Regions from separate parts of the Synechococcus sp. BS55D genome, predicted to be linked through region 1. Evidence: predicted binding sites of a transcription regulator. Region 1 holds the regulator's gene; each other region holds the start of a gene.

The links. Region 1 encodes NtcA, which controls nitrogen genes in cyanobacteria. Its sites were predicted from a motif close to GTANCNNNNGNTAC; they were not measured.
Region 2: a site for NtcA is predicted at 1,793-1,806, ahead of glnA (type I glutamate--ammonia ligase). Genes of this name have one in related genera too.
Region 3: a site for NtcA is predicted at 1,846-1,859, ahead of CWE16_RS01145 (molybdenum cofactor guanylyltransferase). Genes of this name have one in related genera too.

What each region holds. Positions count from the first base shown of each region.
Region 1 is NZ_PHQT01000001.1:665,185-672,232, forward strand. Features, by position in the region: gene CWE16_RS03190 (alpha-mannosidase) at 1-393, shown strand, start outside; gene psbN (photosystem II reaction center protein PsbN) at 401-541, opposite strand; gene psbH (photosystem II reaction center phosphoprotein PsbH) at 625-825, shown strand; gene CWE16_RS03205 (TatA/E family twin arginine-targeting protein translocase) at 835-1,146, shown strand; gene pth (aminoacyl-tRNA hydrolase) at 1,146-1,763, shown strand; gene CWE16_RS03215 (DUF3146 family protein) at 1,760-2,017, shown strand; gene CWE16_RS03220 (pre-16S rRNA-processing nuclease YqgF) at 1,987-2,439, opposite strand; gene CWE16_RS03225 (DUF3084 domain-containing protein) at 2,440-3,645, opposite strand; gene ntcA (global nitrogen regulator NtcA) at 3,709-4,458, opposite strand; gene rph (ribonuclease PH) at 4,527-5,261, opposite strand; gene CWE16_RS03240 (cob(I)yrinic acid a,c-diamide adenosyltransferase) at 5,415-6,023, shown strand; gene dcd (dCTP deaminase) at 6,023-6,616, shown strand; gene thyX (FAD-dependent thymidylate synthase) at 6,633-7,048, opposite strand, start outside.
Region 2 is NZ_PHQT01000002.1:219,364-226,411, forward strand. Features, by position in the region: gene CWE16_RS04770 (hypothetical protein) at 1-241, shown strand, start outside; gene glnA (type I glutamate--ammonia ligase) at 305-1,726, opposite strand; gene CWE16_RS04780 (allophycocyanin subunit beta) at 2,068-2,592, shown strand; gene CWE16_RS04785 (pyridoxal-phosphate-dependent aminotransferase family protein) at 2,672-3,856, shown strand; gene CWE16_RS04790 (nucleoside deaminase) at 3,828-4,271, opposite strand; gene CWE16_RS04795 (pyridoxal phosphate-dependent decarboxylase family protein) at 4,379-5,815, shown strand; gene CWE16_RS04800 (DUF697 domain-containing protein) at 5,906-7,048, opposite strand, start outside.
Region 3 is NZ_PHQT01000001.1:217,208-224,255, reverse strand. Features, by position in the region: gene CWE16_RS01155 (molybdopterin oxidoreductase family protein) at 1-49, opposite strand, end outside; gene CWE16_RS01150 (MFS transporter) at 171-1,727, opposite strand; gene CWE16_RS01145 (molybdenum cofactor guanylyltransferase) at 1,887-2,507, shown strand; gene CWE16_RS01140 (GTP 3',8-cyclase MoaA) at 2,494-3,549, shown strand; gene CWE16_RS01135 (redox protein) at 3,639-4,130, shown strand; gene CWE16_RS01130 (transglutaminase family protein) at 4,118-5,038, opposite strand; gene CWE16_RS01125 (alpha-E domain-containing protein) at 5,023-6,006, opposite strand; gene CWE16_RS01120 (circularly permuted type 2 ATP-grasp protein) at 6,000-7,048, opposite strand, start outside.

The DNA.
Region 1 (7,048 bases):
GATCCCTCGGCGGATCGGGGCTGGCATCGCCAACGGCTTGCGCTCATGCCGGTTCCGGAGGGCTGGGAGCGAGGCGCCGTTCCCCAGGCGGCCCTCGCCTTTCGTGAAACCGGTTGGTGGGGCAGAGCGACTACAGCAGAAGACCAGCGTCTGTTGCCGGGCCTTCCGCCGGGGTTGGTGCCGATTGCCCTCACCAGCGAAGCCCCAGCGGGGTCTGTGCGTCTTCAGGTCCACAACCCCGGTGGTCGCCGCCAGCAGTGGAAGCTGCCGCAAGACGCCGGCTGGAGTGTTCGACCCTGTGGTGCTCGCGATGGAGATGGCGAATGGGGGGAAGCCATCTCAGTCAGGCCGGGAGCGCTGGTGGATCTTGAGCTCCGCCGTTCCGACCCCTGAGCGGGCTTCAGTCGTCGTGATCGTCGAAGGGATCGTCCAGCTGCTTGGAGGGAGGTCCAAAGGCTGTGTAGACGCCGAACCCGGTCAGCCCGAGCAGCACGGCCAGCACGGCGATCGCCACGGAAAGGGCCGGGGAGGAGGTTTCCATCACATCTCTCGACAGGTTCGGCCCGATCAGGACCGTGGCCCCTACAGTATCGAGACTGAACCTCACCCGAGACCAAGCCCGCCATGGCTCAACGCACTCGTCTGGGAGATCTCCTCCGTCCCCTCAACTCTGAGTACGGCAAGGTGGTGCCCGGCTGGGGAACCACTCCTGTGATGGGCGTGTTCATGGCCCTGTTCCTGGTCTTCCTTCTGGTGATCCTGCAGCTGTACAACAAGTCCCTGATCCTTGAGGGCATCAACGTCAACTGGAACGGTCTCGGCTGAGGAAAGCCCATGAATGTCTTCGGCATCGGCCTTCCTGAGATGGCCGTCATTGGTGCTGTGGCCCTGCTTGTGTTTGGGCCCAAGCGCCTGCCGGAGCTGGGGCGGACCCTTGGCAAAACCCTCAAGGGTTTTCAGTCTGCTTCCAAGGAATTCGAGCGAGAGATCAACAAGGCGATGGCTGAGCCAGAGCTGCCTGAAGCTGGCCTGTCCGAAGCTGGCGAACTGAACGATGTGAAGGCGATCTCTAGCACCGCCTCATTGGATAGCGCCTCTGCCGACACCGCCTCTCCTGACATCAAGGCCTCCAATCCTGAGCTCTGATGGATCGGGGCCAATTGCGCCTCGTCGTCGGTCTCGGTAACCCCGGAGATCGTTACGCGGGCACGCGTCACAACGTTGGCTTCATGGCCCTCGAGGCCATGGCTCGCCGCGAGGGCACTCGCTTCCGTTCCATGCCCAAGCTGCATGGGGAGCTGGCTGAGCTTGGCCTTGGGGCTGAGCGTCTGCGCCTGCTGATGCCGCAGACCTTCATGAACGACAGCGGTCGGGCAATCCGTGCCGCCCTCGATTGGTTCGATCTAGACGTGAACCAGTTGCTGGTGGTCGTCGACGACATGGATCTGCCTTTGGGAAGACTGCGGCTGCGGGCCAAGGGCAGTGCTGGTGGTCATAACGGGCTGCGCAGCACGATTCAGCATCTGGGCACCCAGGACTTCGCCCGCTTGAAGATCGGCATCGGTGCCCCTGGTCGCACCCCCGAGGAGCGGCGCGCCCGCACGGTGTCGCATGTGTTGGGCAGCTTCAGCAAAGAGGAACAGCCGCTCCTGGAGACCGTTCTTGAAGCGGTGCTCAAGGGGCTCGATTTGATTCAGCGTCAGGGTCTGGAGAGGGCTGGCAATCAGCTCAATGGTCTCCAGCTCGCGGAGACGGACGCATGAGTCCGCTTCCTGTGACAACGGCCCATCTCAGGGTGTTGCGTCAGAGCTTTCAGGAGCAATGTCTGGAGGGGGAGGTGCAGGCTGGCGGATTTGCTTGGCAGTTCTGCTGGGCCTTTGATCGCGGCGAGCTGACGGTGGAGCCATCCCTCGGCAGGGCCTTGATCCAGGACGCCCTCCAGCGATTTCTGGTCAAGGCTGACTATCACCTCGAGCCTGGCGGCGATTACACCTTCACCGTTCGGGCGCGATTTTGAATCGGTGGAGGGCAGGCCCATTCCAGGGGCCGGCCGAGGTGGTCTTCGAGCATCACCAGAGCCGCAATGGCATCCAGCTCCACAGGGGGCAGGTCGAGCCCGCGAGGCAGCAAGCGTCTCCAGCCTTGCGGTGGCCATAGCTGCCAGTAACGCTCTCTCGCTCGCAGGGTGGTGCCCCGCTCGTCCATGAGCTCAGGTTCCAGCTGCAGTTGCTCCTGCAGACGTTCACGCCAGAGGCTGCTGCCGGTGCCATTGCCAAGAAGGATCTGATCGATCGGACTGCTGCTGCTCCAGTGCCGGATCTGACCGAGCACTGTCTCGACTGGATACACGCCTGATGCAATCACCTGGTGGCGTTCCCTGTCGCAGAGCACCAGGCCACATTTGCTGCGGCCAGGGTCGATGGCCAGGAGCCGTGCCATTTAGGTGGGGCCGGGGACCTGGCTTGGGCGCACCCCATTGACGGGGCGCAGCTCCACGACGATCGGATCTGCTGTGTCGCTGCTGCGCAGGGCCACGACCTCAAGCTCCACGCGGGATGGTGCTCGGCTCAGGAGCTGTTGGCCCAGGCTATTCAGGGCTGTCGCGTCAAACTGAAGTCCCTGACTGAGGGATCCCCGGCGCTGGACCTCCGCCAGGGCGGAGGCGAGCAGGAGGTTGAGCCGATTGCGTACGGCTTGTCCTTCAGTTTCCCGGCGTTCGAGGGAGGTGCGGGCCAGCACGTCGCCGGTTTTCACGATGCGGGTGTTTGGACGCGCTTCAGGGAAGGCATACACCACCTTTTCGCCCAGCAGAACATTCGCTGCCGAGCGCACATTCACCACCCAGGTGCCCGGTTGGCGAATGGTTTTTTCAAGTCGTTCGATGTCACTGCGCGGCACCAGCAGGATCTGTCGATCGGGTTTTACCCCAGGGAGGACCTGCTGGTAGGCCTGCAGGTTCGCTTCCCGCAGCAGCTGATCAATCACCTGTTTCGCCTGTCTGGGGTTGTCGAGTCGCATGGTGGCGGTGGCCAGGGGCTGGCCGCTGCTCAGCACCACGTTGCCCTGCCGCAGTGCGAGCACGTTTTTCTCGAGTTGGCGCAGCTCCGCCTCGCCGTTGCTGATGCGCTGCCGCACGCTGGCCAGCTCCGCTTCGGTGCGTCGGATTTCCGCATCCCGAGCCTGCACGTCGCGACTGAGGCGAGCCCGTTCTGCTTCCAGGCGTTCCCGCTGCTGGTTGAGGGGAACCAAGACTTGGCGCAAGGTCTCTGCCTTTGCTTTCGCTTCCGCAAGATCCCGTCGGGTGCGTTCCCGTTGCTCCTGAGCCTGCGCCAGTTCTCGGGTGGCTTCCTTCTGGGCTCTGCGGCTGCTCTTCAGGGCCGTGCGGCTGTCATTCAGCCGCTTCTGCAAGGCATCCAGTTCAAAGAGGCCCACGCGCAGCTGGCGGCTCACCAGCAGCATCAGCCCAAGGGACAGCGCTGAGATCAGGCTCCCTGTGAGCACCGTGATCAGCACGGCGGTGCGGCGGGGGCGCATGCCCAGCAGGCTGAGACGGGCCTTCCCGACCCTGGAGCCGAGTCGATCCCCCAGGGTGGCGAGCACGCCACCGAGCACAAGCAGGGAGAGGATCAGCAGCCAGCCGGTCACGAATTCAAGGGCGAGGGAAGGCGAGCTGAGGCCGTCCGGGCTCCATCTTCTCCCGTGACCCGCTCAGCTGAAGCGTTTCGCCAGGGCGATTGGATCGAGCACCGTGATTTTCTTGCGGTCGATCTCCACCAGACCAGAGTTGCGCAGATCCCCGAGCAGGCGCGTAATCGTGACCCGGGTGGAGCCGATGGCCTCGGCGATCGACTGGTGCGAGAGGCGCAGGTCAATGGTGATTCCCTTATCGCCAGGCACTCCGAAGTCACGGCAGAGCACCAACAGAAAACTCACTAGGCGGGACGACATGTCCCGATGGGTGAGGGTTTCGATCATGGTCTCGGTTTGCAGTATCCGGCTCGAGAGACCCTGCAGCAGGAGCAGGCCAACACCGGTATCGGCTTCAATCGCCTGGCGCACCGAGGCAGCTGGTGCCGTGACCATCTCCACGCGAGTGAATGCTACGGAGTGATAGAAGCGATCGGAGCGGTGGCCGGTCAGCAGGGACAGCACGCCGAACAAGCTGTTTTCCCTCAGCAAAGCCACGGTGATTTCCTCCCCGGACTCGTAGACCCTGGAGAGGCGAACCGCCCCGCGCCTGATCAGATAAACCCGTTCAGCGGGATCGCCGGGGAAGAAAATCGTCTTGCCGCGTTCCACCAGCTCCGTGCTCGCGCCTTCGAGATCACGGATCACTTCCAGCAGCGTGCGTGCGTTGGCTGCCGGAGCGTTCGCCAGGGTGACTCCTGCTCCGGCACTGGCCGTCACGGAGGCGGTCTGCGGTGAATATCGGCTGAAGCCGCGTGTGGCTCCGACCATGGCGGCTTTGCAGTTGGCAGGACGCTACGGATGGTCCTGGCTCCACCTTGTAGCAACCCACACGAAATTCAGCGTTGATTCAGGGCGCTGCGTTGGTGCTTCATTAACTCCGTCAGGCCTGGTTCGGCGAGGTCCAGGAGGCCGTTGAGGGCGCTGCGACTGAACGGAGCTCCCTCCGCTGTGCCCTGCAGCTCCAGCAGACGCCCTTCGCCGTCCATCACCACATTCAGGTCCACGTCGGCCCGGCTGTCCTCGCTGTAGTCCAAGTCGAGCAGGGGGGTTCCCTGCACTAAACCCACGGAGACGGCCGCCACCTGCTGGCGGACCGGTTGACGCGTGATGACCCCGTTCGTCAGGAGTTGGTTGCAGGCGTGCTGAAGCGCTATCCAGGCGCCGGTGATCGAGGCCGTGCGCGTGCCTGCATCGGCCTGGATCACATCGCAATCGATCAGCAACGTGTTTTCACCCAGAGCTTCCATGTCGAGGCAGGCCCTGAGGCTGCGGCCGATCAGGCGCTGGATCTCCTGGGTGCGACCCGAAAGTTTGAGCAGCTCCCGGTTTTGGCGTTCGGGAGTGGAACCAGGAAGCAGCCTGTATTCAGCACTAAGCCAGCCCTTGCCTTCCCCCTGACGCCAGCGCGGGACACCTTGTTCATGGCTGACACTGCAGAGCACGGCGGTGCGGCCCGTGCGCACGATCAGGGAGCTGATGGCAAAGCCCATTGGATCCCACTCGATCGCGAAGGGGCGCAGCGCGGCGGCATGGCGACCGTCGTGACGGAGTGGGGACTGGTGGCTGCTCATCAACCGCAGAAGCGCTGCCATTGAGCCTGACAGGGCGGCTGTCACCAGCGGGCGGGTCGCTCAAACACCATCAGTGGTGTGTCAGGGGCTTGTGAGCTGCGTCTCCGGCGCTAGATTTTGGTTCTGCCGGCATGCCGGCCGTGTGAGGAATCAATGACCGCCAGCCTGAGCTCCAGCCATCGCCCTACCGAGCCGCGCACTGCGGATCACCGGGCACTGGAGCGAGCGGGTCTACGGCCCTTGCCCCCTGTGCCGCCCCGGGCACCCCTCCATCTGGTGGCAGCCGAGGGTCAGCTGCAGGTGCATACCGCCCCCTACCGCGGCAGTTTTTCCAATGTGCTCAGTCAAGCGTTGCGTGCTGCCGGTCTGGGCAGTCGTGTGCTGGTGGTGCAGTTCCTGAAGGGAGGGGTCGACCAAGGTCCGGAGCGGCGTCTGACGCTCTGCGGTCGGCTCGGCTGGTTACGGCCTGCTGTCTCCACTTGCCTCGATGGGCCTGCCGCTGACCAGGGTCAGGCTGTGCAGGAGGCGGTGGAGGAGGTCTGGCAGGTCTGCCGACGTGAGCTGCTGGCTGGCAAGCTCGATCAGCTGGTGCTTGATGAGCTGGGGCTGGCCATTGCCTTGGGCTACCTCAGCGAAGAGGAGGTGCGTGCGACTCTGGAGCGCCGCCCCGGCTCGGTGGACGTGATTGTCACCGGACCCTCCATCCCCGAGTTCTTGATGGGGCTTGCCGATCAGGTCACTGAACTGCGCCGAGGCTTCTGATGCTCAAGAACGATCGCTGGATTACTGAACAAGCTCAGGCCGGCATGCTTGAGCCCTTCCAGGCGGGGCTGGTCCGTCACCTAGAGCCGGATCAAAAGCAGCGCCCGGTGCTCAGTTTCGGATGTTCCTCCTATGGCTACGACCTGCGCCTGTCACCTCAGGAATTCCTGATCTTCAAGCACGTGCCGGGCACGGTGATGAATCCCAAGCGGTTCAATCCGGCCAATCTGGAGCCCACAGAGCTTCATCATGATGAGGATGGTGATTACTTCATCCTCCCGGCCCATTCCTACGGGCTTGGTGTGGCCCTCGAAAAGATGAAGGTGCCCGCGAATATCACGGTGATTTGCCTTGGCAAGAGCACCTATGCGCGCCTAGGAATCATCGTGAACACCACCCCGGCGGAGGCGAGCTGGGAGGGACATCTCACTCTGGAATTCAGCAATAGTTCCGGTGCTGATTGCCGCATCTATGCCAATGAGGGCATCTGTCAGCTTCTCTTCTTTGAGGGTGATCCCTGCGACACCACCTACAGCGACCGCCAAGGCAAATACCAGCATCAACCGGAGCGAGTGACGCTGGCGAAGGTGTGATCAGGGATCAACCTGATCAGGGCGCCAGCCTGGCTTTATGGAGGCGACTCTTTTCGTACCAGGCTGCGAATTCAGGGGCCCATTGCTGCAGGTGCGGCCACATCAGGTCGCACAGTTCGCGGATTTCCTGTTGGGCATCGAGCTTGGCGCGCAGATCCATGAAGTGCAGGAAGGCCCGCAGCGAAAAGCTCACCACAAAATGCTGGCGGTAGTCGAAGGGGAGGATGCCGCGGGCGTGCTCCTCGGCGAAGCCGGCGGCGAGCAGGTCGCGATAGCGCTCCGCCGCCGCGCGGCAGAGGGCGAGATCCTTGCTGCGCTCTTCGGCGGTGTAGGCATACTTCTTGCCCTGGCGATCGCTGTAATCCCCCACCGGCCGGAGGTAAAACACCTCTTCAAGTGCTAGCTCACCGTTGGCGGCTTTACAGATGCGAT
Region 2 (7,048 bases), on a different contig from region 1:
TGATGTTCATTCGGTCAACGTTCTCGATCGTCGCCGTCGTGCGGCCGTCGAATTTGTCTCCTGGTCAGATCACCATGCCCATGAACGTCGTCGGCGTGAGGCAGGGCTCGCCCAGATCGAGACCCATCCCGATGCCCTTGATCAGCGCAATGCGATCGCGCAGCAGAGGGCATGGTCTCGACGCCAGGATCATTGTCGGCATCTCCATGACAGCGCTTTGGCCCAGTTGAGGCATCGCTGAACCCAAAAAAACGGGGGGCAAAGCCCCCCGTTCGTCCTATTGCCTTTGACCAACTCCCTTTGATCAGGCGTCGTAGTACATCACAAACTCATGGGGATGAGGGCGCTGGCGCAATTGCTGCACCTCCTCATATTTGAGATCGATCCAGTTGTTGATGAAGTCTTCGCTGAAGACACCTCCTTCCATGAGGTAGTGCTTATCAGCGTTGAGGGCTTCAAGGGCGCCGTTGAGGGATGCCGGCACCGTGGCGATATTGGCGAGCTGATCGGCCGGAAGTTCGAACAGGTCAACGTCCACCCCTTCGCCAGGGTCGATCTGGTTTTTGATGCCGTCAATGCCAGCCATCATCATCGCGCTGAAGGCGAGGTAGGGATTGGCAAGGGCATCACCGGAGCGGAATTCCAGGCGCTTGGCCTTGGGGCTTGGGCCGGTGAGCGGGATGCGCACCGCTGCTGAGCGGTTGCCCTCCGAATACACCAGATTAACGGGCGCTTCAAATCCGGGAACCAGGCGCTTGTAGCTGTTGGTGGTCGGGTTGGTGAAGGCCAGGAAGGAGGGGGCGTGCTTGAGGATGCCGCCGATGTACCAGCGGGCGGTCTGGGAGAGGTTGGCGTAGGTGCCCTCTCCGAAGAAAAGGGGCTGACCACCTTTCCAGAGGCTCTGGTGGACGTGCATGCCGCTGCCGTTGTCGTTAAACACTGGCTTGGGCATGAATGTGGCTGTCTTGCCGTATTTCTTGGCGACATTTCTCACGACGTACTTGTACGTCATGACGTTGTCGGCTGCCTGGATGAGTTCGGCGAATTTCATGCCGAGCTCGTGCTGACCGGCGCCGGCCACTTCGTGGTGGTGCTTCTCGATCGGAACACCCAGCTGCCCCATCATCAGCAGCATCTCGGAACGAATGTCCTGGGCGGTGTCGTTGGGGGCAACAGGGAAGTAGCCCTCTTTGGTTTGAATTTTGTAAGCCAGGTTTCCGCCTTCCTCCAGGCGGCCTGTGTTCCAACCGGCCTCGATGGTGTCGACGCTGTAGAAGCAGCCACCCTCGCTGGAGTTGTAGCGAACGTCGTCGAACAGGAAGAACTCAGGCTCAGGTCCGAAGAAAGCCGTGTCAGCAAGGCCAGTGCCAGCCAGATAGGCGAGTGCTTTCTGAGCGAGTGCGCGCGGGCAGCGGTCATAGGCCTGCCCCGTGCGCGGATCCTGAATCGAGCAGATCAGGCTCAGGGTTTTGTGGCGATAAAAGGGATCGATCCAGGCGGTGGCGGGATCGGGAACCATCGCCATATCGGAGGCATTGATCGCCTTCCAGCCGCGAATGGAGGATCCGTCAAACGCCAGTCCTTCGCTGAAGGCCGCCTCGTCCACCATGTCGGCGCAGACGGTCAGGTGTTGCCACTTCCCGTGAAGATCAGTGAATTTGAGGTCGATCAGCTCAATCCCTTCGTCCTTGATCTGACGGAGAACGTCCTGTGCGGTCTTGCCCATGGGTGCAAAAGATGGCAGGGGGCCAATAGTCAGGGCGGACCGTAGTCAGCCCCTGGGACTCGTTTTGTATCAATAGGTACATTTTTAGCTTCGCGCCGATGCCGCCTCGATCGTCTTGGGACGGCTTGATCCATTGGGACGGCTTCCTTTTTGGCTCCCTCTGCGCTTTCTGAATGCTCACCGCATCACGGCATCAACCCGTTGATGAAGGCCGTGGAGCCTGTTCCACTCCTCCCCGTTAGTAACCGTTTCTGTCAACTTGCCCATAACGCTGCTGCAGAGAGCGTTCTGCTGGGAAAGCTGGTGTTACTTTCCAGTTTGACACTGTTCAAGCCTGAGCCATGCGTGATGCCATCACCGGGTTGATCGGTCGATACGACCAGCTCGGTCGTTATCTCGATCGCTCCGCCATGGACAGCATCGATGGCTATCTCTCCGAATCAGCCCTCAGGCTCAAGGCTGTCGAACTGATCAACCGTGAGGCGGCTGAAATCGTCCGAGAGGCCAGTCAGCGTCTCTTCCTTGACGACCCTGAGCTGCTGCTTCCTGGGGGCAACGCTTACACCACCCGGCGTCTCGCAGCATGCCTGCGAGACATGGATTACTTCCTGCGCTACGCCAGCTACGCCCTGGTGGCAGGAGACAGCACCATCCTGAATGAGCGGGTGCTCAACGGTCTTGACGACACGTACAAGAGTCTCGGAGTACCGACGGGACCCACGGTTCGCAGCATTGTTCTCTTGGGCGATGTGCTTTGTGAGCGACTGGTGGCTGAGGGGGTGGAGTTTGATCGCTGCCCAGTGGTGCGTCAGCCCTTCGAGCACATGGCCTCCGGTCTGGCGGCCACCGACGTTCGCCAGCGTTAGGCCGTTGCATTCCCTCATCTCCTCCCCTGATGGAGGGATGACTGCGTAGGCTTTTCGCCAACGATTTTCCCGTCAGTCCTTGGCGATAGCGCCCTCCCATCTCCAGATTGATTCGAGCCATCGCCGAGATCTGGCTCCGATCGCAACGCCAGATCGGCTCTTGCTTGGTCCTGGCCCTTCCAATGCCCATCCGACCGTGCTGGAGGCCCTGTCCCGCACACCGATCGGTCATCTCGATCCGCTTTATGTGGAGCTGATGGGTGAAGTACAGGAATTGCTTCGCTACGCCTGGCAAACCGACAACCGGCTCACCCTTCCGATGAGCGGTACTGGTAGTGCCGCCATGGAAGCCACCCTGGCCAACACCGTTGAGCCTGGCGATCGGGTGCTGGTGGCTGTCAAGGGTTATTTCGGCCTTCGTCTTGTTGATATGGCCGGCCGCTACCAGGCCGATGTCCGGGTGATCGAGAAGCCCTGGGGAGAAGCGTTCTCTCTCGATGAGCTCGAAGCCGCTCTGATCGAACATCGCCCGGCGATTCTGGCGATGGTTCATGCAGAAACGTCCACAGGGATCTGCCAACCCATGGAAGGTGTCGGGGATCTCTGCCGCAAGCACCATTGCCTCCTGCTCCTCGACACGGTCACCTCCTTGGGTGGAGTTCCGCTGCATCTGGATGCCTGGAAAGTCGACCTCGCGTACAGCTGCAGTCAGAAAGGTCTGAGTTGTCCGCCCGGACTTGGTCCTTTCACGATGGGACCGCGGGCCGAACAGAAGCTCTCGGCCCGCACCACCACGGTGCCCAATTGGTACCTCGACGTGTCCCTGCTGAATCAGTACTGGGGAAGCGACAGGGTGTATCACCACACGGCGCCCGTGAACATGAACTTTGGGATGCGCGAGGCACTTCGGCTTCTTGCCGAAGAGGGTCTTGAACAGGCCTGGGCCCGCCATCGCCGCAATGCCGAGGCCCTCTGGTCCGGTCTTGAAGGTCTCGGCTTGGTCATGCATGCACCCCTGGAGCTGCGCCTGCCCACCCTCACCACCGTGCGAATTCCTGAAGGTGTCGATGGCAAGGCTTTCAGTCAGCACCTCCTGAACAACCACGGCATCGAGGTGGGTGGCGGATTAGGTGTGTTGGCCGGCAAGATCTGGCGAATTGGCTTGATGGGTTACAACTCCACTCCCGAAAACGTCGATCGTCTGCTCAATCTGTTTGAAACGGAATTGCCCCGTTTCAAACAGACCGCCGCCGCCGCTGCCTGAACCAGCACTCCAGCATCTGGCTGGCTTCGCGCTCGAGAACGCCCCCGATCACTCGCATGTGGTGGTGGGCGCTCTCATGGCTGCTGAGATCGATTGTGCCCCCCATGGCCCCCCGCTTCGGATCCCTGGCGGCGAAGATCACTTGCCCCATGCGGGCCTGAACCAGTGCTCCAGCACACATTGGGCACGGCTCAAGTGTCACAAGCAGGGTGCAGCTGTTGCAACGCCAGTCCCCCCTGATGCTGGTGGCCTGTTGCAGGGCCACCAGCTCGGCATGGCCCAAGGGGTCCTGATCGCGTTCGCGCCGATTGACGCCATAGCCAATGCAGCGGCCGTGGCGATCCAGAACGAGCGCTGCCACAGGTACTTCACCGCTGTCGCCGACCCTGTTGGCGCGCCGCAGCAGGCGTCCCATCCACAGTCGGCACTGATGCTCATTCAATGTCAGTGGTGCGCTCACGGCTGCCTCTCCAACGCGCCATCAAGGCCACGTCCACCTTCAATGTGCCACCGCAAGGGAGAATGACACCTGATCTGGCGATGCCCTTGGTTGGCAACCCTGCGATTCATTCGTCGCTGCCGCTTGCCCCATTCGCCTCACCGGATGGGCTCGATCCGCAGCTGCAGGACTTTCTTGATCTGACCTCCGCCAAGCTCTGTCGCTGGCTGGGGGAGGCTCAGGCACGAGGGCCATTGCCCACGCTTGCGGTTCTCCCTTGCATTGAGCCTGAGGGGGGCCCCCGGTCGTTCACGCAATTGCTGGATGACCTGCAGCTGGTGATGGACGGCGCCTATCGCCCTTCCCATCCCGGTGCTCTCGCCCACCTGGACCCACCTCCGCTCACGGCCTCGATCGCCGCTGATCTTGTCTGTGCCGGCCTCAACAACAATCTCCTGGCCGAAGAGCTGGCCCCCAGCCTCAGCAATCTCGAGCGTCAGCTTTGTACCTGGGTTGCCCATCGTCTCGGCATGCCCGAGTCGGCCGGTGGCGTTCCTGCTAGCGGCGGCAGCCTCAGCAACCTGATGGCGCTTGTGGTGGCTCGTCAGCAGGCCGGTCTTGGCTCCGATGCCGATGCGGTCGTGCTTGCCAGTGCGGATGCCCACGTGTCTCTGGCCAAGGCCGTGCGGGTGATGGGTCTCCGAGCCGATGCGCTTCAAACCGTTCCTGTTGATGGCAGCGGTGCCTTGCAGGTGGAGGCCCTTGAGGCTTTGCTGTTGAAGCTTCGTCAGCAAGGACGTTCCTGCCTCGCGGTTGTCGCCACCGCTGGCACCACCGTGCGCGGTGCGGTGGATCCCCTGCAAGCCCTCGCGGATCTCTGCGCGCGACATCACCTTTGGCTTCACGTCGATGCAGCCATCGGTGGTGCCTATGGCCTTTCTCCGACCACTGCGGCTTTACTCAGCGGAGTGGAGCGTGCGGATTCGATCACGATCAACCCTCAGAAACTGCTGGGCATCACCAAGACCTCCTCGTTGCTGTTGGTGGCTGATCGAGGGTTGCTCAGCCGCACCTTTGCCACCGGCCTCCCCTATATGGAATCTCCCTGGGGTGAAGCCCACGGCGGCGAACAGGGCTTGCAGGGATCGCGCCCAGCGGAAATCCTCAAGCTCTGGCTTGGGCTGCGCCAACTGGGCGATCAGGGCATTGAGCAGCTGTTGGAAGGGGCCCTGCAGCGCAAGCAATTCCTTCTCGATCACCTCGATGCAGAGCGGCTTCAGCTGCTGAGTGGGCCTCTCCATCTGTTGGCCTGCCGGCCAATGCACGCTGACCATGACGCGGTGGATGCCTGGTCGGCCTCCACCAGGACCATGTTGCTTGACCACCAGTTCATGCTCTCCAGACCCCTGTATGCGGGCTGTCATCACCTCAAGGCGGTGCTGGGTAATCCCCATACCCAGGCCCCCCACCTCGAGCAGCTGGCCGCCATGCTCAACGGGTCTGTGCAGGAGGTGCCTTGATGTCAACACCGGCTCCGGCTCGCGGTCGCTGGGTCGCCATCGTCACCGGTGCGCTCTCTGTGGCAATCGGGGTGATCTATCTGTTGTTGATCACCGTTCTCGATTCTCGGGGGCCCATGCGCCCTCCCCCGCCCGAGGCCCTGGTCTCGGCGGTAGTTGCTTCGCCTCCCGACGCTGCAGCGGCTCCACCACCCTCTGGAGCGCTTGGGCCAGAAAATGCTGCAGGGATGTCTCCCGGCGGTTGAGGTCGTAATGGTGTTGGACCACGTCCTGCACGCCACCATCGCCCCAGTCCTGATCCTGTTGGAAGTAGGTCATGAAGCTGGCCCCAGCGATGCGCGTCAGCCAGGCGGCGGCAACGCCCTGGATGGCTCGACCCAGTAACAGGGTCGGCAGGTTGAGGCTCAGGGCCGTGCCAATCAAGGACATTCCTCCTTTAACAATCCCGAGGCCGGCGAGGGTCCGCCCCACGGATACCGCCAGTTCCTGGGCGCGGCTGCGAGTGAGCTGAACGCCGTAGACACCAGCGATTTCCATCACCATCTGGGCATTCACCGCCGCCGTGCCGAGCAGATCAATGCCTGGAAGAGGTGTGGCGGCCACGACGCCTCCACTGATCCAGCTGTAGCGATCCACGCAACGTCGTGCTTCCTGCATCCGCTGCTGATCGAGAAGGCGTCGTCCGGATTCCCCCAGATGCCTGCATTGCAGAAGGATGTTGTCGGCCAGCAGTTCTTCACCGTCCTGATGGAGCACGCTGGCCAACCGTCGCAGCAGACGCTCCACCTCCGCCGGAGGTTGCCAAGGCTGTTGTCCCGGTCGGGGGACCGATTGCGGTGAAGCGCTCGCAGGCACAACGTCGTCGGCGGCAAGTAGATCACCGCAGCGCTGCCTGAGCAGCATCAGCAGGCGTCGCTCCTCCTCCTCGCCACGAAGATCGCATTTGTTGAGCACCAGCACGAGGCGCTTCCCTAGCCCTGCCAGATGGCGGGTGACCTCCAGCTCAGCCGCCCTCAGATCCCCATCCACAACCACAAGCATCAGGTCGGCACGACTGGCCTGACGGCGTGCCTCGATCTCCCGCTCCCGCCCATCGCGCCCACTCTCGAGGATTCCTGGTGTGTCCACCAGTTGCAGGCCCCGCTTTAAACCTTTGAGGCGGAGTCGGTAGCGATGGGTTTCGCTCGTGCTCCCCATCGCTGCTCCCACCTCTCCGACCATCTCTTGCAGCAG
Region 3 (7,048 bases), 450 kb from region 1:
CTCCGCAGTATGGACACTGGCTGTGTTGGTTGGTCGTCGGCTCAGCCATGGCGAGAGGGATGTTGGCGCTGAGTTAACCAGCGCTGGGACATGATCGGGATCGATGTGCCAACAAAAGCGGGAGCCCTGTTGGGCTCCCCACGAGTGCAGCCTGTTGAGGCGCGGTTTGATCAGACCTTTGCCAGTGCAGCCTCATCGGCATGCTCTTCAGCAAAGGATCCCTTGGGTTCTTTGAGGAAGAAGTAGCAGAGGAAGCCCACGATCAGGCCAGCGATCCCCAGAACCTGGAAGAAGGCACTGTTGGAGGCCGCCACGATTTCGGGTGAGGGATCCTTCGCATCACCACCCATCCAGATGGGCAGGAGGCTGAAGATCGTCAGGTAGGCCACGGCTCCGACGTTTCCGTAGGCACCCACCATGCCAGCGATCTGTCCGGTGACCCGCTTCTTGACCAGGGGCACCATGGCGAAGGTGGCACCTTCACCGGCTTGCACAAAGAAGGAGCAGGCCATGGTGAGCAAAACGGCGATGGCGATGCCGGCAGTGCCGCTGAAGGTTCCTGGCTTGATCAGGCTCATCACCAAATAGCCGATGCCCAGGCCGATGGTGAGGAAGCCCATCGTGCCTTTGCGACTCCCGAGCCGATCGGAGATCAGTCCGCCACCGGGGCGGGCGATCAAGTTCACGAAGGCGTAGCAGGAGGCCAGAATGCCTGCCGTGGCCTTGGGTAGACCGAAGGTGCTTTCGAAGAAAGCAGGCAGCATCGACACCACGGCCAGCTCGGAACCGAAGTTGACGATGTAGGTGAGCTCCAGGATGGCCACCTGTTTGAACTCGTAGCGATCCTCCTTGGGGTAGGTCTTGGTGCCAAGGATCAGCTCACGGTTGGTGCGGATGATTCCCCAGGTCTGGAAGATGAACCAGATCAGCACCGCAACCAACGCCAGGGGATAGGTGCCGGCATTCAGAAAGCCAACTTTCTGGAGACGCCAACAGAGCACGCAGAGGATGGCCGCGAAGGGCACGTTCATGCCCAGCAGACCCCAGAAATCCTTCATGGATGTGACCTCAAGGCCCGCTGACTTGGCCGGCTTCTGATAGGCCTTGCCAGGAGGTGTGTCACTGACGTTGGCGTAATAGATGAAGCCGTACACCGCGGAGATGATGCCGGTGAGGGCGATGGCACCGCGCCAGTTCAGGATTTCGCCGCCCGGTAGTTCGAAGCCGCCGGACAATGACAGCCAGCCGGCCACGATCACCAAGGTAAGGGCCGAGAAGGCGGAGCCGAAGTTGCCCCAACCACCGTAGATCCCCTCTGCCAGGCCGATCTCCTTGGGTGGGAACCATTCAGCCACCATGCGGATCCCGATCACAAAACCCGCACCCACGATCGAGAGCAGGAGACGGGCCACCACCAGTTGGTTGAAATCCTGTGCTCCAGCGAACATCAGACAGGGAATGGCTGCGAACACCAGCAAGGTGGAGTAGGTGATGCGTGGGCCGAACTTGTCGAGCAGCATCCCGATCAGGATGCGAGCGGGCACGGTCAATGCCACGTTGCAGATCGCCAGGGTGCGGATCTGGGGAACACTGAGTCCGAAATCCGCCTTCACCGTGGTGGCCAGGGGCGCCAGGTTGAACCAGACAACAAAGGTGAGAAAAAAGGCGAACCAAGTGAGATGAAGCGTTCGATATCTCCCTTGGAACGACCAAAGATCGCCAAGCATGGGGTTGTGGATGAGGAAGGATCAAACCCCGGCTTCGGAAAAGGCAGCGCCCAGGATTTCAGTTGCGGCGCCAATGCAAACCGCCTGGCTATTGCACCACCTCCCCGCCATCTCCCTGGTCGCTGTTGTTACGGAATTGCCCCCCTGCGGCGGTGCTAAGTGACGGTGATCCGAGCCTCTGTTGTGCCGCGACTGCTACGTGCGTGTGTTCTCGCCGGAGGGGCCAGCCGTCGCATGGGTGCTGACAAAGCGCTGTTGCCCCATCCCAGGGGCGGGACCTGGATTGACAACACCGTGGCCATGGCGAGGGCTCTGGGTCTGCAGGTGCTAGTGCTGTCAGGTCATCCCCGACATCGCGAGCACCTTGCTTCGCGTTTTCCGGATTTGTTGGTGCTGCCTGAGCCATGGCCTCCTGCCGGACCTTTGCAGGCTTTTGCTGCCGTGTTTTCCGCTCGGGTCGATGAGGCCTGGTTGGTGCTGCCGATCGATTTGCCTTACCTCACCTCCCCTGCGCTGGACACGCTGTTGGTCGCCTGGCGGGAACAGGAGCACGCGGCCTTGGTGGCGCATGACGGCGAACGGCAGCAGCCCCTGCTTGGGATTTATCCCGGTATGGCTGGCTCCCACGCTGCACTCGAGCGGCAGTTAGGTCGCGGCTGCCATCGCTGGCACGATTGGTTGGACCTGATTCCCCACCGCTCCTTTTTTCTGCCTCCAGAGCAGCTGCTCAATGCCAACCATCCCGCTGATCTGGCAGCGTTGACTGATGGTGAGTTCTGAGTTGGTGACGGACCGCAGGCAGCGCCCTCTTCAGGTGCTGCGTCTGTCGTTGACGGCCCGTTGCAATCTCGCCTGTTCCTATTGCCAGCCCGACCACAGGGAGGTGAGCGGGTTGCTGAGTCAGTCGCAGCGCCTGGCGCTGATTGAGGCCTGCTGTCGCCTTGGGGTTCGCTCCCTGCGCCTCACCGGTGGTGAACCCTTGCTCAGTGACCAGCTGGAGCCTTTGCTTGAGGCGATTCGCCTGCGGCGACAACAGCCAGGCGATCCACTGTCGCAACTGGAGGAGGTGGCTCTCACCAGCAATGGCTTGCTCCTGGATCAAGCCAGGGCTGAGCGTCTGCGGCGAGCTGGTCTGGATCGGATCACTCTCAGCCTCGATGGCCTCGATGCCGGTGTGGTGGCCGCCATGGCTGGATTGCCAGAGGTGGGCGAGGCCGGTTCCCGCGCCCTCGCTGCGGTGCGTGAGGCGATTGTGGTGGCCCGTGAGGCTGGCTTTGACCCTCGTTTGGGTGCACTCAAGCTCAACAGCGTGATCCAACGGGGTCGCAATGAGGATCAGCTGCTGCCCTTGGCTGCCTTCGCACGTGACCAAGGGCTGGAACTACGCCTGATCGAGTTCATGGATGTGGGGCATCGGAACGGCTGGAGCGGCGATCAGGTCATGCCGGCGGCGGAGATGCTCCGCCAACTGCAAGCGGTTTGGCCCCTGGAGCCCCTGGGTCGGCCAGCAGGGGGCACGGCCCGGCGTTGGCGTTACCGAGATGGAGCCGGCGTGGTGGCGATGATCGCCTCTGTGAGCGAGCCGTTTTGCTCTGATTGCAATCGGGCCCGGATCACCGCTGATGGCCAGCTGTTCACTTGTCTGTTTGCATCGACCGGGCTCAATCTCCGGCCCTGGCTTGAGCCTCACCCTGATGCCGAGTCGCTGGTCGTGGCGCTGAGGGATCACTGGTCAGCGCGCATGGATCGCTACAGCGAAGAGCGCAGTCTCCAGGTGCAGACCGATCCGGAGCGCGCCGAGATGGCCTATCTCGGCGGCTGAACGCCGGCTTGGGAATCGGTTGCATCTGGCACCATCGGTTGCTTTTCAGCCGTTTACAAAGGCTTTAGCTCTACGGCCCACCTCTCACCGTGTTCGAACTGCTCTCCTACGAACGCTTTCGCGACACGCCGGCGGTGCGCTTCTTTGATGTCACCGTCGCTGACTCCAATGCCCGCGATCTGGTGATCCACAGCGGTCCGGCCGTCAGCCCCCCCAATGATCCTGAGAGCGGCGCCTGGCAGTTCTATCTCCACCCCCATCAGGAAGACAACCTGTTGGCTGCCAGTGGTGGTCGCACCTTCTATCTGGTGAATCTCAGCTGGAAGGTGCCTTTCCACATCGTGCGTCTGGAGAGCGGTGGTGACATCCTGCGCATCCCGAAGGGCACCTTTCATCGCTCCGTGTCGGATCCTGAGGGTTCGGTGGTGCTCAACCAGGCCCTGCGTGAGACCGGTGCGTCGCTCGTGCGTGAATTCCGCGTTTACAACAGCCGCCAAATTCCCAAGCTGTTTGCCATCACCTCCACCGCAGCCCCTCGGCCGCGTTTGCATGGTTTGGCGCCACTGGTTCAGGCGGCCTGAGCTTGCCTGGAATCAGGCTCCTGCCCATGTTCCCCTCGAAGCTGCAGGCCACAGCCATCAATCTCCGCTTCGATGCTCCAGCTCAGGTCGCTGGCGGTGTTCGGCGGCCCACTGAAACTGCCGGTTACCGCTGCTGTGAGCTCGGGTCTTGAGGAACTGGCCAGCACGATGTAGCGATCATCGATGGCGCCGCTGCCGCTTGGATCGAAGCCTCGCCAGCCGGCACCGGGCAAATACACCTCCGCCCAGGCATGCAGGTCGTACTGTTCCGGGGCCGGATCCACCAGGTGGTAACCGCTCACGAAGCGAGCTGGCAGACCCACACAGCGGCAGCATTCGATCATCAGCATGGCCAGGTCTCGGCAGGAACCGACTCGCTCCCGGAGGGTGCGGCCGGCGGGCCAGGCCGGACCAATGTGGCGCTGGGTGTATTTGACCCGATCTTGAATCATCTCCACCAGTTGGCGCAGAAAGGGCAGGGCCTGTTGATTGCTGCCCATCAGTGCATCCTGGGCCAGCTCCACCGCCGAGGGGTCGTGTTGTCCATCGGGCAGCCAGCCCTCAAGCGCCCCCTGGAGATCCTTGTTCAGCAGGCCGCGCGGATAGGGCAATGAGGGTTCCATGCCACTGAAACAGCTCTCAAGCGGTGGTGCACTGCGGGTTTCCACCAGGCTTCGGGCGATGAAGCTGAGCCGGTCGGTGGCGCCGAAAAAACGTACCCGGCAGATTTCATCGCCGCTGGAGGCCACCAGTTCGTGGCGATGCACCGGATCGGGGCTGATCTCCAATTGATGGCTGATCAGTCGCTGGAATCCCTGACCCCTCGGTTGCAGGCAGAGACGGTGCTCCCCAAGGCTCACGGGAGCTGCGTAGCGGTAGTTGAGGCGATGGATCAGCTGAGCGCGCATGCGGGATCGGCAGGGATGGAACGGAGATCGCTGAGGGTGAAGTAACGCTCGTGAATCAGCTGATGCAAGCGGTTCAGATCCGCCTGGAGGTGATCGATCGCCTCATGCAGACCGGAGTGGATGAGGGAATCGATGCGCACGAAACTCCAGCGCGCCAGCAGTTGGCCACGCAGGCATTCCAGGTCATCGGGTGGACCTGGCACCGGCTGGCGCTGGATCTGTTGCAGGGTGTCGCTGATGCCCTGGAGGCAGCAGCGCACGGAGCGGGGGAAGGTGGGATCCAGCAGCAGGAAGGAGGCCACGGCGCTGGGGGCGATCGCCTCCTGCATGCTCTGGCGAAACATCTGATAGGCCCCGGCAGAGCGCAGCAGGGCGATCCATTGCAGTTCGTCGAGTACGCCCCCCACCTCTTCCGGTGAGGGCAGCAGCAGGAAATATTTCACGTCCAGGATGCGGGACGTCTTGTCGGCTCGCTCAATCAGGCGACCAAGTTGGCTGAACAGCCAGGACAGATCCCGGCTGAGGGTGGCATCCGTGATCCCGTAAAAGAGCTGACAGCCGCGACGGATGTCGCGTAGCTGCTCCTGCTCCGGCTCCTGCCAAATCGCCTCACCATCCTGGAGACTCCAGTAGAGACCATTGATCTGCTCCCACATCTCTGTGGTGATCACATCGCGGATCTGGCGCGCGTTCTCCCGGGCCATGGCGATGCAGCTCACGATGCTGTTGGGGTTGTCTCGATCAGAGACAAGGAAGCGGATCACCTCCTTCGGGTTCTGGCCCGGGTAGTGCTGATCAAAGGCCTCTCGGTCTCCACTCGCCTCCACCAATGGCAGCCAGGGCTCGGCACTGCCTGGTGGGCAGTCGAGCGCCATCGCTTCACTCACCTCCACGAAGCGGGAGATGTTCTCGGCACGCTCCACGTAGCGATTGATCCAGTAGAGCGAGTCGGCAACGCGGCTCAACATGGCGTGAGTTCGGAACCAACCTGGCTGTCAGAGACAACCTGGCTGTCGGAGACAACCCAGGTGTCTTTGCAGCCGCCCCCCTGGGAGGAGTTCACCACCAGGGAGCCTCGCTTCAGTGCCACCCGGGTGAGGCCGCCGGGGCTGACCCAGTTGCTGCGTCCGCGCAGCACGTAGGGCCGAAGATCCACGTGACAGGGGAAGAGCACTCCTTCGCTCAGAGATGGGACGGTGGAGAGTTCGAGGGTTGGTTGGGCGATGTAATTGCGGGGGTTGGCCTGGATCTTGAGAGCAAAGGCCTCGATCTCCTCCCGGCTGGCGTGGGGGCCAATCAACATGCCGTAGCCACCGGCTTCGGCCACGGACTTCACGACCAGCTCCCGCAGGTTCTCCAGCACGTAGGTGAGATCTTGGGGGCGAGAGCAGAGATAAGTCGGCACATTGGCGATGATCGGTTCTTCTCCCAGGTAGTAGCGGATCATCTCGGGCACGTAGGCGTAGATGAGCTTGTCGTCAGCGACTCCGGTGCCTGGGGCATTGGCGATCGCTACCCGTCCCTCACGCATCACCTCAAGCAGCCCGGACACGCCGAGCATCGAATCGCGGCGGAACACCTGAGGGTCGAGGAAGTCGTCATCGATGCGTCGATAAATCACATCCACGGCTTCCAATCCACGGGTGCTGCGCATCCAGACCCGACCGTCCTCACAGACCAGGTCTCGCCCCTCCACCAGGGCGATACCCATTTGCTGGGCGAGATAGCTGTGTTCGAAGTAGGCGCTGTTGAACACCCCCGGGGTCAGCAGCACGACTCGGGGCGTGTCTGTCCAGGGGGCGAGTTCCTTCAGCGTGCGCAGCAGATGGGAGGGGTAGTCGTCGATGGGCTGCACCGTGCGGCCCTCGAACAGGCTCGGAAACAGCCGTTTCATGACCCGCCTGTTTTCCAGGAAATAGGCCACGCCTGATGGACAACGCAGATTGTCCTCAAGCACATGCCAAGTGCCCCGTCCGTCCCGGATTAGATCGAGACCTGAGATGTGGCACC